Regions from separate parts of the Streptomyces sp. NPDC054956 genome, predicted to be linked through region 1. Evidence: riboswitches for the same ligand, from Rfam matches in the RefSeq annotation. Region 1 holds a riboswitch; the other holds the start of a gene.
What was found. A riboswitch is a leader RNA that binds a small molecule or an ion and turns the genes downstream of it on or off. The one in region 1 is predicted to bind cobalamin.
Positions count from the first base shown of each region.

Region 2: linked by a shared signal. The riboswitch ahead of cobN (cobaltochelatase subunit CobN) and the one ahead of metE (5-methyltetrahydropteroyltriglutamate--homocysteine S-methyltransferase) in region 1 are both predicted to bind cobalamin.

Region 1 is NZ_JBSGXB010000115.1:6,337-13,995, reverse strand. It holds gene ACWGDE_RS19485 (cytochrome P450) at 1-44, shown strand, start outside; gene ACWGDE_RS19480 (enoyl-CoA hydratase/isomerase family protein) at 41-835, shown strand; gene ACWGDE_RS19475 (DUF6928 family protein) at 871-1,650, opposite strand; gene ACWGDE_RS19470 (aminotransferase class I/II-fold pyridoxal phosphate-dependent enzyme) at 1,726-2,994, opposite strand; gene metE (5-methyltetrahydropteroyltriglutamate--homocysteine S-methyltransferase) at 3,094-5,397, opposite strand; cobalamin riboswitch at 5,672-5,888, opposite strand; gene ACWGDE_RS19460 (hypothetical protein) at 5,994-7,478, opposite strand.
Region 2 is NZ_JBSGXB010000027.1:13,407-21,065, reverse strand. It holds gene ACWGDE_RS08030 (precorrin-2 C(20)-methyltransferase) at 1-1,061, opposite strand, end outside; gene ACWGDE_RS08025 (precorrin-8X methylmutase) at 1,058-1,690, opposite strand; gene ACWGDE_RS08020 (cobalamin biosynthesis protein CobG) at 1,702-3,000, opposite strand; cobalamin riboswitch at 3,128-3,252, shown strand; gene cobN (cobaltochelatase subunit CobN) at 3,293-6,910, shown strand; gene ACWGDE_RS08010 (hemerythrin domain-containing protein) at 6,941-7,414, shown strand; gene ACWGDE_RS08005 (hypothetical protein) at 7,456-7,659, opposite strand, start outside.

The DNA.
Region 1 (7,659 bases):
TGGCGTTCCGACGCCTCCTGAACCTGGACGTAGCAGTCGCATGACCTCACCGACCCCCGCCCCCGTTCACGCCCGGACCCCCCGGACCGCCCCCAAGGCAATCAGCACCGAGCAGGACGGCCCCGTACTCCACGTCCGCCTCAACCCCTGGGGTCAGGACGACACGCTGGACACCGCGGTCCTCGACGACCTCATCGCCCTGCTCGACGAACTCCACGAGAGACCCGACGTCCGGATCCTGACGCTGTCGTCGCTGGGTCCGGACTTCTGCCTCGGTGCCGACCGCAACGAGTACCAGGAGGCATTGGCCGCCGATCCGTCCGGAGTGGCCCTGCGGCGCATCGCCGACAAGGCGCACCGCCTGTGCCAGGCCCTGGAGAACACCCACGCCGTCACCATCGCCCGGCTGCACGGACGGGTCATCGGCGCGGGTCTGGCCCTCGCCTCCTTCTGCGACCTGCGCGCCGGAGCCGACACCAGCCGCTTCCGCATGCCGGAGGTGGGCATAGGGCTGCCGCCGGCCTGGGGCGGGGCGATGGGCCGCCTGGTGTCCGAGGTCGGCGCCTCCAGGATCCGCGAGCTCATGCTCACCTGCGACGTCTTCGACGCCGACACGGCCCACCGCATCGGCCTGCTCCACCGGACCGCCCCCGTGGAGGAGCTGGACAAGGTCGTCGACTCCTGGACCAGGCCCCTGGTCAGACGCTCGCCCGAAGCGCTCGTCCTGACCAAGCGCATGCTGGCCGGCTACGCTCGCGCGGACAGAACGGCAGACGTCTCCCTGCTCGACGCCCACCTCCTGGCCGCCACCCTCCAGCAGCACACGAGAAGTTGATCCCACCCGACCCGCGACGGGCCACCGAAGCCGGCTCATGGGGCCCCCTTCGGCCCGTCGGGATCCGAAAGGGCCGCCCCGGGCACGGGCCGGCGGGGAGTGGACTGGTACGTCGTACCGCGAGCGCGCCGAACCGCCGCTTCCAGGACGGCCTGCCGCCGCACGAGGCCGGGGCCGTCCGGCTCCGTGAGGCGGAAGCCGTGGAGCCGCACGGCATCCGGATCGACGCCTTCGAGCACCGGCCACCCTTCGAGGGCGAACCCGAAGAACCCCCGCAGCGCGGCCTCGCCCAGTTCGAGCGGGTGGAAGGGCAGCGGATACGGCGTCTCGTCCTCCCAGTCCGGGTCCCTCTCCACCGGGTGTTCACCGGCCCAGTACGGGGCCTCGAAGGCGTACGGTTCACCGATGTCCTCGACGACTCCGCTGTCGGGCGACAGGCTCAGCGAGCGGACGAGCCGACCGTCCTCCCAGACCGCGAAGGTCAGCGCGTCCACCACGCTGTGCATGGCGTGCAGGACCATCCTGCGTCCGGCACCCGCCACGACCAGGTGCGCGGGCAGCCGCGACGGACGGACGGTCATCAGGCGCCGGTCACAGACGATGTCCACGCCCGGGAAGCTCGCGGCGTAGGTGAGCCCGTCGGCGGGGTAGGTGCCCTCGCCCAGGCTCTCGCCCTCCGCGGGCTGCGTGCCCCAGCCTGGATACAGCCGCCCGACCAGTTCCTCCGTCTCCCCGGCGCCGGCCGCCGTCGCCCGGCGCAGGGCAGCCGGGATGTCCCCGTCCGCGTAGGCCAGCAGGCCCGTCTTGGCTCCCACGAGTGCCCTCCCCCCCTCGAATCCGTGTGGGATGGACGCTAGCGGTAGCCACTGACAATGGGGGGCGGGGGCGTTCTAGGCGGACTGCTGCTCGTAGCCGGCGAGGCGGACGCAGATGGTGAGGCCCTCGATCGCCTGTTCCAGGTCCGCGAGGGTCGGGTAGCTGGGGGCGATGCGGATGAGGGCGTCGCGGGGGTCGTCGCCGTGCGGGTGCGTGGCGCCGGCCGGGGTCAGGACGATGCCCGCGGCCGCGGCGCGGCGTACGACCTCCTTGGCGCAGCCGTCCGGGACCTGGAGGGCCACGAAGTACCCGCCCTTCGGCGAGGTCCAGGTCGCGAGTCCGGTCTCGCCGAGCTCCGCGTCCAGGATGCGCGCCACCGCCTCGAACTTGGGCTGGAGCAGGGCGCGCTGGCGTTCCATCTGGGCCCTGACCCCGTCCTCGTCGCGCAGGAACAGGGCGTGCCGCAGCTGGTTGACCTTGTCGGGTCCGATCGACCGCTTGGAGCTGTTGGCGAGCAGCCACTGGAGGTTCGCCGGCGAGGCGCCGAAGAAGGCGACGCCGGCGCCCGCCGCGGTGATCTTCGAGGTGGACCCGAACACGAACGCCCGGTCCGGGTTGGCGGCCTCGGCGCAGGCGGCGAGCAGGTCGGCGATCTCGGTGGGCTCGTCGGTGAGGTGGTGGGCGGCGTACGCGTTGTCCCAGAAGATCCGGAAGTCCGGGGCCGCGGTGCTCATCGAGGCGAGCCGCGCCACGACGGCGTCGCTGTAGCAGGCGCCGTCCGGGTTGCTGTACTTCGGTACGCACCAGATTCCCTTGACCGCCGGGTCCTCGGCGACGAGCCGCTCCACGGCCTCCATGTCGGGGCCCTCGGCGGTCATCGGAACCGGGATCATGTCGATCCCGAACCGCTCGCAGAGCGCGAAGTGCCGGTCGTACCCGGGCACCGGGCACAGGAAGGCGATCCGCCCCTGGTCCACCCAGCGCGACTCGGCGCCCGGCAGCACGCCCAGCAGGGCGTGCACCAGGCAGTCGTGCATCAGCTCGAGGCTGGAGTTCCCCGCGGCGAGGAGCTGCCCGGCCGGCACCTGGAGCACGCCGGCGAAGATCTCACGGAGCTCGGGCAGCCCCTGCAGACCGCCGTAGTTGCGCACGTCCGTGCCGTCGGCGGAGGTGTACCGGCCGCCGGGCAGGCTCAGCAGGTCCTGGGAGAGGTCGAGCTGCTCCGGAGCCGGCTTGCCCCGGGTGAGGTCGAGCGCGAGCCCGCGTTCCGCGAGGGCCCGGTAGTCCTGGCGGGCCCGCTCCAGGAGCGCGGTCAGGGTGTCGGGGCTGAGCTCGGTGGTCATGGTGGTTCCTCTCGCACGTGCCGCATCGACGGGTGGCGTGCCGAGGATACAAACCGGGCCGGAACGGGTGGGTGGAGTTTCGTTCCGGCCCGGTGGAGGTCAGGGCTTCGGGAGTTCCGTGCGGAGTTCGCGGGCCGCCGATACCAGGTGTTCCAGGGAGCTGCGGGTTTCGGGCCAGCCCCGGGTTTTCAGGCCGCAGTCCGGGTTGACCCACAGGCGGTCCGCGGGGATGGCTTCCAGTCCCTTGCGCAGGAGGGCGGCCGTTTCCGCGGTGGAGGGGATGCGCGGGGAGTGGATGTCCCAGACTCCGGGGCCGACTTCGCGCGGGTAGCCGGCGGAGGCGAGTTCGTCCGCGACCCGCATGTGGGAGCGGGCCGCCTCCAGGCTGATGACGTCGGCGTCGAGGTCGTCGATGGCCCGCAGGACGTCGCCGAACTCCGCGTAGCACATGTGGGTGTGGATCTGGGTTTCCGGACGGACCCCGCCGGTGGTGAGGCGGAAGGACTCGGTGGCCCACTCCAGGTAGTCGGCGTGGCCGTCGGCGCGCAGCGGCAGGGTTTCCCGCAGGGCCGGCTCGTCCACCTGGATCACCGAAGTGCCCGCCCTTTCCAGGTCGTTCACCTCGTCGCGGAGCGCCAGGGCGACCTGGCGGGCCGTCTCCCCGAGGGGCTGGTCGTCGCGTACGAAGGACCAGGCGAGCATGGTGACCGGGCCGGTGAGCATGCCCTTGACCGGCTTGGACGTCTGCCGCTGGGCGTACGTCGTCCAGCGCACCGTCATCGGATCGGGACGGGAGACGTCGCCGGCCAGGACCGGCGGGCGCACGTAGCGGGTGCCGTAGGACTGGACCCAGCCGTGCTGGGTGGAGAGGTAGCCGGTGAGCTGCTCGGCGAAGTACTGGACCATGTCGTTGCGTTCGGGCTCGCCGTGCACGAGGACGTCGATTCCGGTCTTCTCCTGGAAGGCGATGACCTCGCGGATCTCCGCCTCGATGCGCTCCTCGTACTCGGCCGCGTCGATGCGGCCCGAGCGCAGGTCGGCGCGGGCGGTGCGCAGTTCGGCGGTCTGCGGGAACGAGCCGATGGTCGTGGTGGGCAGCAGGGGCAGCATCAGCCGGGCGCGCTGGGCGGCGGCCCGGTCGGCGTAGGGGTGGGGGCGGCGTCCGTCGGCGTCGGTGACGGCCGCGGCGCGGGCACGGACGGCGGGGTCGTGGGTGATCGCGGAGGCGGCTCGGGAGGCGAGGTCGGCGCGGTTGGCGGCGAGTTCGGCCGTGATCGCCCCGGTGCCCCGGGCCAGTCCGCGCGCCAGGGTGGTGATCTCGGTGGTCTTCTGGCGGGCGAAGGCCAGCCAGCGCCGGATCTGCGGGTCGATGTCGCGCTCGGCGTCGGCGTCCAGGGGGACGTGGAGCAGGGAGCAGGAGGAGGCCACGTCGACCCGGCCGGCGAGGCCGAGGAGGGTGCCGAGGGTGGTCAGCGACTGTCGGTAGTCGTTGATCCAGACGTTGCGGCCGTTGACGACGCCCGCGACCAGCCGCTTGCCGGGCAGGCCGCCGACGGCCGCGAGGTCGGCGAGGTTGGCGGCGGCGGCCCCGGTGAAGTCGAGGGCGAGGCCCTCGACCGGGGACTTGGCGAGTACGGGCAGTGCGTCGCCGAGCCGGTCGAAGTAGGAGGCGACGAGGATCCTGGGCCGCTCGGTGAGGGGGTCGAGGGCTCCGAGTTCGCGGTAGGTGCGGGCGGCGGCGTTGAGCTCGGCGGGGGTGCGGTCCTGGACGAGGGCGGGCTCGTCCAGTTGGACCCACTCGGCTCCCGCGGCGCGCAGCGCGGCGAGCACCTCGGCGTACACGGGCAGCAACCGGTCGAGCAGGGTGATCGGTTGGAAGTCGTCCGCGACCCCGGGGGCGGGTTTGGCCAGCAGCAGGTACGTCACCGGTCCGACCAGTACGGGGCGTGCGGTGTGGCCGAGGGCGACCGCCTCCGCGAGTTCGGCCACCTGCTTGCCGGGGTTCGCCGTGAACCGGGTGTCGGGGCCGAGTTCGGGGACCAGGTAGTGGTAGTTGGTGTCGAACCACTTGGTCATTTCCAGCGGGGCGACGTCCTGGGTGCCGCGGGCCATCGCGAAGTACCCGTCCAGGGCGTCCGCCTGGACGGCGGCGCGGTGGCGGCGCGGGATCGCGCCGACCATGACGGTGGTGTCGAGGACGTGGTCGTAGTACGAGAAGTCGCCGGTCGGCACCTCGTCGATGCCGGCCTCGGCCAGCTGCAGCCAGTTGGCGCGGCGCAGTTCGCGGGCGGTCCGGCGCAGGGCGTCGGCGCCGACGCGGCCCTTCCAGTACCCCTCGACGGCCTTCTTCAGCTCCCGGTCGCGGCCCTGGCGGGGGTAGCCGTACACGGTGGCCGGTCCCACCGAGGACGTGGGCGAGGATGCGGGTGCCGATGCGGACTCGGACGCGGATGTGGTCTCCGGCGCGGCCGTCGCGGCTGTGGTGGTCGTGTTCGTGCGGGTCACGGAACTCTCCTTCGCGAGCGTGTCTCCCTGAACCCGGTGACGGGCGAGAGCGCGAAGGGTGACGCAACCGGCGGTCCGCCGGCAGCGCGTACCACTGGGTACGCGCGGGACGTCCGCCTGATATGTGTCGCCGACCCGCCCACGAGGTCACCGGGATTTCCGCGCGCGACGGGTCGCGCACGGGCAACGGGCAGGTCTTCGGACTCGCGGGCACGTCTGCCGGGGGCAGACACCTACCGGCCGTCGCTTCCCGGGCCCGTCGGACCCAGTGCGTATGACGGCTTTCGTTCCCACTCACCGCTGCGGGGCAGTCCCGGATTCCCACCGGGTTCCCTCTTGCGACGCACCCGTCTGGCGGACGGGGGCGAACCAGCTGCGTCGGCAAGCCTAGGGCGTCCGGCGCGAACGCGCGCGAGCCCGTACCGCATTGCGGACCGTGAGATGGGACACGGTGCGGGTACGGGGCCCTGCGCGCGGCCCCGTACCCGCCGGTGTCAGGCGCCCCGGCGCAGGGCGATGGTGTCGCCCACGTTGATCACCTTGTCGCGGTCGGCACCGGCGAAGGCGGAGCCGTCGACGCCGACCTTCCAGGTGTCGGAGCCGCTGTCGGCCCGGCCGTTGACCGCGGTGATCGGGCCGCCACCCGACGACGGGGTCACGCTCGTGACGCAGCCCGCCGGGGTGGCCGAGGCGGCGGCCGCGTTCAGGACCTCGCCGAGGGTGGTGGTCGTACCGCTCGGGGTGAAGGCGACCGAGCAGACCTTCAGGCCGCCGGCGCCGTCGTCGACGGTGAGCGCCAGCTTGGTGGCGGTGCCCGCGGTGAAGGAGGCGGCGGAGACCCACTGCGGGGCGCCGGGCGTCACCGGAACGGGCGGCGCGGAGGTGAATCCCCCTCCCGCGACGGCGCGCAGGGCGTCGATGGAGGCGTAGGCGGACGGGCCGGTGTCGGCCGGCTTGTACTTGAAGCCGCCCGCCGGGTCGTACTGGTTGGCGATCAGGAAGTCGACCGGGGTCTTGCCCGAAGGCGTGAGGAAATCGCCCGTCTGCGGGTTGATCCCGCAGGCGTTGAGCCCGGCGACGGCCCAGCCGTTGGAGCTGGTGTTGACCCCGTAGAGGGAGTTGAAGGCACCGGTCGGGGCGAGCCTGCCCCTGAGGAAGTTCTTCGCCCGGACCACGCCGGTGTCGGTGCCGGGGACGCCCGAGACGCAGAGGGCCGCCATCGCCGCACCGGTCATGTCCACGTCGCCCTGGGCGGCCAGGGCGGTGGGGTTGCCCTCGGCCTTGCCGAAGGTCCAGCCGCCGTCGTTGTGCTGGTTGGCGCGGATGCGGGCGACCATCGAGTCGGTCAGCGCCTGCGGGACGCGGTTGGCGCCTGCCCGGGTCTTGGCGCCGCCGAGCGAAAGGGCCGCGAAAACGGTGCCGTTGAAGTTTCCGGAGGGGCCGAAGTAGCCCGGCTCGGCGGTCTGCCAGTAGGAGTAGACGTTCGCGATCAGGTTGCGGGAGGCGGAGACGCGGGCCGGGTCGATGCCCGCGGCGTACGCGTTCAGGGTGCCGCGCTCGTAGTCGGTGACGACCGGGGCGGCGGACGGCCAGCCCGCCGTGGAGAGCAGGTCGCGGTAGACGGTGCGGGCGTTCTTCGTGGTGTCGCCGCCCGGGGCGACGTCGACGACGGCGGTGCCGGAGGCGGCGAAGGCACTGAACGCCCACTCGTTGGACAGGCCGGAGCCGGCGTACGAACCGTCCGCCGCCTGGAGCGACTTGAGGTAGGCGACGCCGTTCGCCCTGGACGTGGCGAGCTGCGCGGGGGTCGAGGTCGCGAAGGCGGGGAGCGCGGTGAGGGCGAGGGCCCCGAGCACGGCGGGCACCGCGAGCGCGAGCCGGCGGGGCGCACGGAGGCGGGGCGCGCCGGAACGGGACGCCACTGAACTGGGCGCGCCGGTACGGCAGGTACCTGAAGTGGGCGTGCTGGTACGGGACATGGCCTGCTCCTGGAATCGGCGGACGCCGGCCGCTCCCCCGCGCCGCGAGGCCGTGCGCGGGCACGGCAGGGCACGCCGGGGGCCGCCGCCCGGAACGCGTGGTACGGCTTCCTGTGGTGCTTCGCCGCATGGGCATTCGGGCTCGGAGACGGCCCCCGCCGTCCCACACCGTTGCGCGTCA
Region 2 (7,659 bases), on a different contig from region 1:
TTGTACTCGTCCTGCCCCGCGACCTCCAGGACCGCGGTGGCCATGGCGAAGACCCCGGGGTCACCCCCGGAGACCACGGCCACCCGCTTGCCGCGCCGCGCGAGGTCGAGCGCGAACTCGGCCCGCTCGGACTCGACCTTGTTGTCGGAGCCGTGCCGGACCTGGCCCGGCTTGACCGGCACCCGGTCCAGGTAGGTCGTGTACCCGACGAGCACCTCGGCGTCGGCCAGCACCCGGCGGGTCTCGGCGGTCAGCCACAGCGGCCCGGCCGGGCCGGTGCCGACGACCGCGACCTCACCCGGTCCGGAGGGCACGCTGCCGGGGTTGCCGATCCTGCTGGGCACGACGGCGACTGCGAAGTAGGGGACGCTCTCGGGGTCGGTGTCCGCGAGGACGCCGGTCCGCTCGCCCGCCATCGTGGCGCGCTCCACGTACCGCGCCTCGGCGAGCCGGCCGCTGTTCTCCATCGCGCGCCGCACGGTGGGGAAGGTGCGGCCGAGCTTCATGACGACCGCGGAGTCGGTGGCGGCGAGCCGGGCCGTGAGCTCCTCCTCGGAGAGGGTGCCGGGCAGGATCGTCAGCACCTCCTCGCCCTCGACGAGCGGGGTGCCGAGCCGCGCGGCGGCGGCGCTCACCGAGGTCACCCCGGGGATCACCTCGGCCTCGTAGCGGTCGGCGAGCCGCTTGTGCATGTGCATGTACGAGCCGTAGAAGAGCGGGTCGCCCTCCGCGAGCACGGCCACGGTCCGGCCGGCGTCCAGGTGGACGGCGAGCCGTGCGGCGGAGGCCTCGTAGAACTCCTCCATCGCGCCCTGGTAGCCGCCGGGGTGGTCGGTGGTCTCGGTGGTGACCGGGTAGACCAGCGGCTCCTCGATGTGGTCGGCGCGCAGGTGCTTCGCGGCGATCGAGCGGGCGATCGAGCGGCCGTGGCGGGCGGAGTGGTAGGCGACGACGTCCGCCTCCCCGATGACCTCGACGGCGCGCAGCGTCATCAGCGAGGGGTCGCCGGGGCCGAGCCCGACTCCGTACAGACGCCCCGGAACGGTGCCTGCCCCGCTCATTCGGCCACGCTCGCGATGGCGTTGACGGCGGCCGCGGCCATGGCGCTGCCGCCGCGCCGGCCCCGGACGATCAAGTGGTCGAGCCCGGAGGGGTGTTCGGCGAGGGCGTCCTTGGACTCCGCGGCGCCGATGAAGCCGACGGGGACGCCGATGACGGCGGCGGGGCGCGGGGCGCCCTCCTCGATCATCTCCAGCAGCCGGAAGAGCGCGGTCGGCGCGTTCCCGACGGCGATCACCGAGCCCTCCAACAGGCCCCGGTCCCGCCAGACTTCGAGGGCGGCGGCGCTGCGCGTCGTGCCCATCTTCGCGGCGAGCTCCGGAACGGCCGGGTCGGAGAGGGTGCAGATCACCTGGTTGTCGGCGGGCAGCCGCTTGCGGGTGACCCCGCTGGCGACCATCTGCACGTCGCACAGGATCGGCGCGCCGGCCTCCAGGGCGGCGCGCGCCCGCAGGACGACCTCGGGCGAGTAGCCCAGGTCCCGGGTCAGGTCGGTCATCCCGCAGGCGTGAATCATGCGCACCGCGACCTGGGCGACCGAGGCGGGCAGCCCGGAGAGGTCCGCCTCGGCGCGGATCGTGGCAAAGGACTGGCGGTAGATCTCGGCGCCGTCCTTCTCGTACTCGAACACGGTGTACTCGCTCATTTCTTCACTGCGTCTTCGGACACTGGGGGTCGGCTGCGCGCTTCGGCGACAGCCCCTGCAAGTTCGTTCCGTGGCACCGGGTGCCCGTCGAGCCGGTACCCGTCGGGGGTGGCGACGAGGTCGACCCAGGCGGTGCCCCGCGGATGCCCGCACCGCCGTTCGCAGCCGGACCAGTGCACGGGCAGCTCCCCGCGCGCCTCCTCCACGAGGGCCCGCGCGTCGGCGCGTACGTCCGCGAGGGACTTGGCGCAGCCGGGACGCCCGGTGCAGGCGGTCACCGACTCCCAGGGGCCGTCGGGCCCGACCACCAGGCCGGCGCTCAGGAGTTGGGCGTAGCCGTTGACCGGCCGCCGGGTGCTCGCCGAGGAGAGAATGATGCTCCGCCACGGGGTGACCCGCAGCGCGCCGCCTCCCCGGTCGGCGACGCGCACCAGCAGCCGCCACTGTTCGGAGGTCAGCCGGCCGAGCGGGGGCAGCACGCACAGGGGCGTCTTGTTGCCCGTGCCGGGTCCCCACGGCCGCGGCGGCGGCGCGTACGGCCACTCCACCTCGGGCATGTGCGTGGCGTCGATGCCCGCGGCAGCCAGTCGTACGGTGAACTCCGCCGCTTCCAGGGTGTGTTCGGCGGGCAGCTCGGACACCCGCCAGGCGCGGGTGCCGGCCGTGTCGGCGGTGTCGAGGAAGTACTCGGCGGCCAGCAGTGCCGCCGCGGGCACGTCCGGCTCGGCCACTTCCACGGCGTCGGCGGCGGCGCCGAGCCGGATCAGCGCGCGGCCGCCGGTCCGGCCGAGCGCGGTCACGTCGGGGCCCAGCGCGGCGACGTCGCCGCGCCCGTCGTCGAGGGCGAAGAGGAACCGCCCGGACAGCGCGGCGGCGCGCGCGCTCGCGCAGAGCATCCGGTCGAGTTCGAGGACCCAGGGCACCACGTGGGGCCGTCCCGCGCTCAGGATTCCGGACATCGGGGTCGCCACGATGTTCCGTACCCGCTCGTGGCCGGGCGCGGGGAGCAGCCCGGCGGCGTCCAGCAGTTCGGCCAGCCCGGCCTGGCAGCCGTCGGCGAGCCCGCGCAGCTGGACGTTGCCGCGCGAGGTGAGTTCCAGGTGCCCGTCCCCGAACCGGTCGGCGGCGAGGCCGAGCACGGAGGCCTGCTGAATGCCGAGCAGTCCGCCCGGAATCCGGACCCGCGCCAGGTACCCGTCGTCGGCGGCGTGCAGGCGCAGCGCGCCTGGGCAGGCGTCGCCGCGTTCCCGTATGACGGGTTCGTCCCGCGCTACGGCGGAAGGGGGCGTGGGCATGGCGGCGAGCATACCCACGATTCTCCGCCCACCCCCTGTGTCGATCACCACCCCGAACCGGCCACACCCGGCCCCGCGACCCCGGCTCCCGGCCACGGCTCCCGGCACCTAGGATGGCCTCGGCGGCCAACAGGCCCGCCATCGCCGAGGACGGCGACATGGGAGGAAGCCCGGTGCGAATCCGGCGCGGTCCCGCCACTGTGAATCCGCGGCCCCGGCCCCGGATGAGTCAGGAACTCCCGCTGTCCTCACTGCCCGGGGCGCGGAAACCCCGAGGAAGGCCTGCCGCCGCATGATCCTGCTGCTGTCGACGTCCGACACCGATCTGCTCAGCGCTCGCGCCGCGAACACGGCGGACGGCCCCGTCCCGTACCGGTTCGCGAACCCCTCCCGCCTCCCCCTGGACGACCTCCCCGGTCTCCTCGAAGGCGCCGACCTGGTCGTCGTACGCCTCCTCGGGGGCTTGCGCGCCTGGCAGGACGGCCTCGACCTGCTCCTGGCCCCTGGCCAGACCCGTCCGGTCGTCGTCCTGACCGGCGAACAGGCCCCCGACGCGCAGCTGATGGAAGCCTCGACCGTGCCGATCGGCATCGCCGCCGAGGCCCACGGCTACCTCGCCCACGGCGGCCCGGCCAACCTGGACCAGCTGGCGCGCTTCCTCTCCGACACGGTGCTGCTGACCGGCCACGGTTTCGAGCCCCCGGCGGCCTCCCCCACCTGGGGCCCCCTGGAGCGCACGCCCGGTAGTACGACGGGTCCCCGGATCGCCGTGCTCTACTACCGCGCGCACCAGATGAGCGGCAACACCGCCTTCGTGCATTCCCTGTGCGAGGCGATCGAGGCCCACGGCGCGCAGGCGCTCCCCCTGTACGTCTCCTCCCTGCGCACCCCCGAGCCGGAGCTGATCGCCGAGCTGGAGTCCGCGGACGCGGTCGTCACCACCGTCCTGGCCGCCGGCGGCACCAAGCCCGCCACCGCCTCCGCCGGCGGTGACGACGAGTCCTGGGACGCGGGCGCGCTCGCGGGCCTCGGCGTGCCGATCCTGCAGGCCCTGTGCCTGACGGGTTCGCGCAGCGCCTGGGAGGAGAACGACGAGGGCCTGTCCCCGCTCGACGCCGCCACCCAGGTCGCCGTCCCGGAGTTCGACGGCCGGCTGATCACCGTCCCGTTCTCCTTCAAGGAGCTGGACGAGGACGGGCTGCCCGCCTACGTCGCCGACCCCGAGCGGGCCGCCCGCGTGGCCGGCATCGCCGTGCGCCACGCCCGGCTGCGCCACATCGAGCGCCGCGACAAGAAGATCGCGCTGGTCCTCTCCGCGTACCCGACCAAGCACTCCCGCATCGGCAACGCGGTCGGTCTCGACACCCCGGCCAGTGCCGTGGAGCTGCTGCGCACGCTGATCGCGGGCGGCTACGACTTCGGCCCCGTCGAGGACGTCCCGGGCCTGGTGTCCGGCGACGGCGACGAGCTGATCCGCGCCCTGATCGAGGCCGGCGGCCACGACCAGGACTGGCTCACCGAGGAGCAGCTGGCCCGCAACCCGGTCCGCATCCCGGCGGCCGACTACAAGCGCTGGTTCGCCGAGCTCCCGGCCGAGCTGCGCGAAAGCGTGGAGCAGCACTGGGGCGAGGCCCCGGGCAACATGTTCGTGGACCGCTCGGCCAACCCGGAGGGCGACATCGTCCTCGCGGCCCTGCGCCGCGGCAATCTGCTCATCCTCATCCAGCCGCCGCGCGGCTTCGGCGAGAACCCGATCGCGATCTACCACGACCCGGACCTGCCGCCCTCGCACCACTACCTGGCCGCGTACCGCTGGATCCAGGCCCGCGCGGAGGACGGCGGTTTCGGCGCCGACGCGATGATCCACCTGGGCAAGCACGGCAACCTGGAGTGGCTGCCGGGCAAGAACGCCGGCCTGTCGGCGGCCTGTGCCCCCGACGCCGCGCTCGGCGACCTCCCCCTGATCTACCCGTTCCTGGTGAACGACCCGGGCGAGGGCACGCAGGCCAAGCGCCGCGTGCACGCCACCCTGGTCGACCACCTGGTGCCGCCGATGGCGCGCGCGGAGTCGTACGGCGACATCGCGCGCCTGGAGCAGCACCTGGACGAGTACGCCCAGATCTCGGCGATGGACCCGGCGAAGCTGCCGGCGATCCGCGCGCAGATCTGGACGCTGATCCAGGCGGCGAAGCTCGACCACGACCTGGGTCTGGAGCAGCGCCCCGACGACGACGGCTTCGACGACTTCCTGCTGCACGTCGACGGCTGGCTCTGCGAGATCAAGGACGCCCAGATCCGCGACGGTCTGCACGTCCTGGGCGGCGCCCCGACCGGCGACTCGCGCGTCAACCTGGTCCTGGCGATCCTGCGCGCCCGCCAGATCTGGGGCGGTACGACCGCGCTCCCGGGTCTGCGCGAGGCGCTCGGGCTGGACGAGTCCGCGGCCACCCGTACCACCGCCGACGAGGCGGAGGAGACGGCCCGCGCGCTGGTCCAGGCGATGGAGGACGCGAACTGGGCCCCGGAGGCGGTGGCTTCGGTCGCCGCCGGCTTCTCGGCGGACGTGTCGGCCGTACTGGACTTCGCGGCCCGCGAGGTCGTCCCGCGCCTGGCCGCCACCACCGACGAGATCGCCCACGTCGTCAGCGCGCTCGACGGCAACTTCGTCCCGGCGGGCCCGTCCGGCTCCCCGCTGCGCGGTCTGGTCAACGTGCTGCCGACCGGCCGCAACTTCTACTCCGTCGACCCGAAGGCCGTCCCCTCCCGCCTCGCGTGGGAGACCGGCCAGGCGCTGGCCGACTCGCTGCTGACCCGCTACCGCACGGACAACGGCGAATGGCCCGCCTCCGTGGGCCTGTCCCTGTGGGGCACGAGCGCGATGCGCACCTCCGGCGACGACGTGGCCGAGGCCATGGCGCTGCTGGGCATCCGTCCGGTCTGGGACGAGGCCTCGCGCCGCGTCACCGGCCTGGAGCCGATCCCGCTCGCCGAGCTGGGCCGCCCGCGCATCGACGTGACCCTGCGCATCTCGGGCTTCTTCCGCGACGCGTTCCCGCACGTCATCGGCCTGCTGGACGACGCGGTCCGGCTGGCGGCCTCGCTGGAGGAGCCCGCGGAGGACAACTTCGTACGGGCCCACGCGCAGGCGGACCTGGCCGTGCACGGTGACGAGCGGCGGGCCACGACCCGTATCTTCGGCTCGCGCCCGGGCACGTACGGCGCGGGCATCCTGCAACTGATCGACTCCCGCGACTGGCGCACCGACGCCGACCTCGCGGAGGTCTACACGGTGTGGGGCGGGTACGCGTACGGCCGCGGTCTCGAAGGGCGCCCGGCGCGCGACGAGATGGAGACCGCCTACAAGCGGATCACGGTCGCGGCGAAGAACACGGACACCCGCGAGCACGACATCGCCGACTCGGACGACTACTTCCAGTACCACGGCGGCATGGTGGCCACCGTCCGCGCGCTGCGCGGTACGGCCCCCGAGGCGTACATCGGCGACTCGACCCGCCCGGAGACGGTCAAGACGCGCACGCTGGTGGAGGAGACCTCCCGCGTCTTCCGCGCCCGCGTGGTCAACCCCAAGTGGATCGAGGCGATGCGCCGCCACGGTTACAAGGGTGCGTTCGAGCTGGCCGCCACGGTCGACTACCTCTTCGGCTACGACGCCACGACGGGCGTGGTCGCGGACTGGATGTACGACAAGCTGACCGAGACGTACGTCCTGGACCCGGAGAACCGCGCCTTCCTGGAGGAGGCCAACCCCTGGGCCCTGCACGGGATCGCGGAGCGGCTGCTGGAGGCCGAGTCCCGCGGCATGTGGGAGAAGCCGGACCCGCAGGTGCTGGAGTCGCTGCGCCAGGTGTACCTGGACACGGAGGGCAACCTCGAAGCCGAAAGCGACTGATACGACCGGGTCCGGTTCAGACTGGGCCGTATGTGCCATTACTGCGGATGCCGTGAGATCCCTCTGATCAAGGAGTTCATCGCCGAGCACGAGGCGGTGACGGACGCGGCGGGCGACGCCCTGCGCGCCCTGGACTCCGGGGACCTCCCGGGGGCACGCGCCCTCGTGTCGGACATGACGGCCGTCCTCCTCGCCCACTGGAAGGGTGAGGAGGACGGCCTGTTCGAGGTCATGGGACAGGACCCGGAGTACGCGGGGTACATCGCGGCCCTGGTCGGGGAGCACCGCGAGCTGGCGGCCTTCCTCTCCCGCGCGGACCTGGCGGACGCGGCCGACGTCGCGGCCCTGCGGAGCGCCGTGGAGGAGCTCCACCACCACATCGCCAAGGAGGAGGACGGCCTCTTCCCCGCGTCGCTCACCGCCCTGACGGGCGACGACTGGGACGTGTCCATGGCCGCCTGGCGCGCGGCGCACCCCGGCGGGGACCTGAGGCCCGCCGGGTAACCGGGGCCCCGGCCGGGCGGCCGGGGGCGCCGGTCGGCGGACTACGCCTTGGTGGTCTGGCCCAGCGCGACGAGGCCCTGCGCCCAGCGGGCGTACTTCAGCTGGCCGAAGTCGGCGACGGTCTTCACGCCGAAGGCCTGCTGCAGCAGCTCGCCGTCCTTGTCGGTGACGCCCTTGAGCGCGGCCACCGGCGCCGCGAGCACCTCCGCGAGCGGCTTGTCGGCCCACGCCTTGTCCAGCACCTT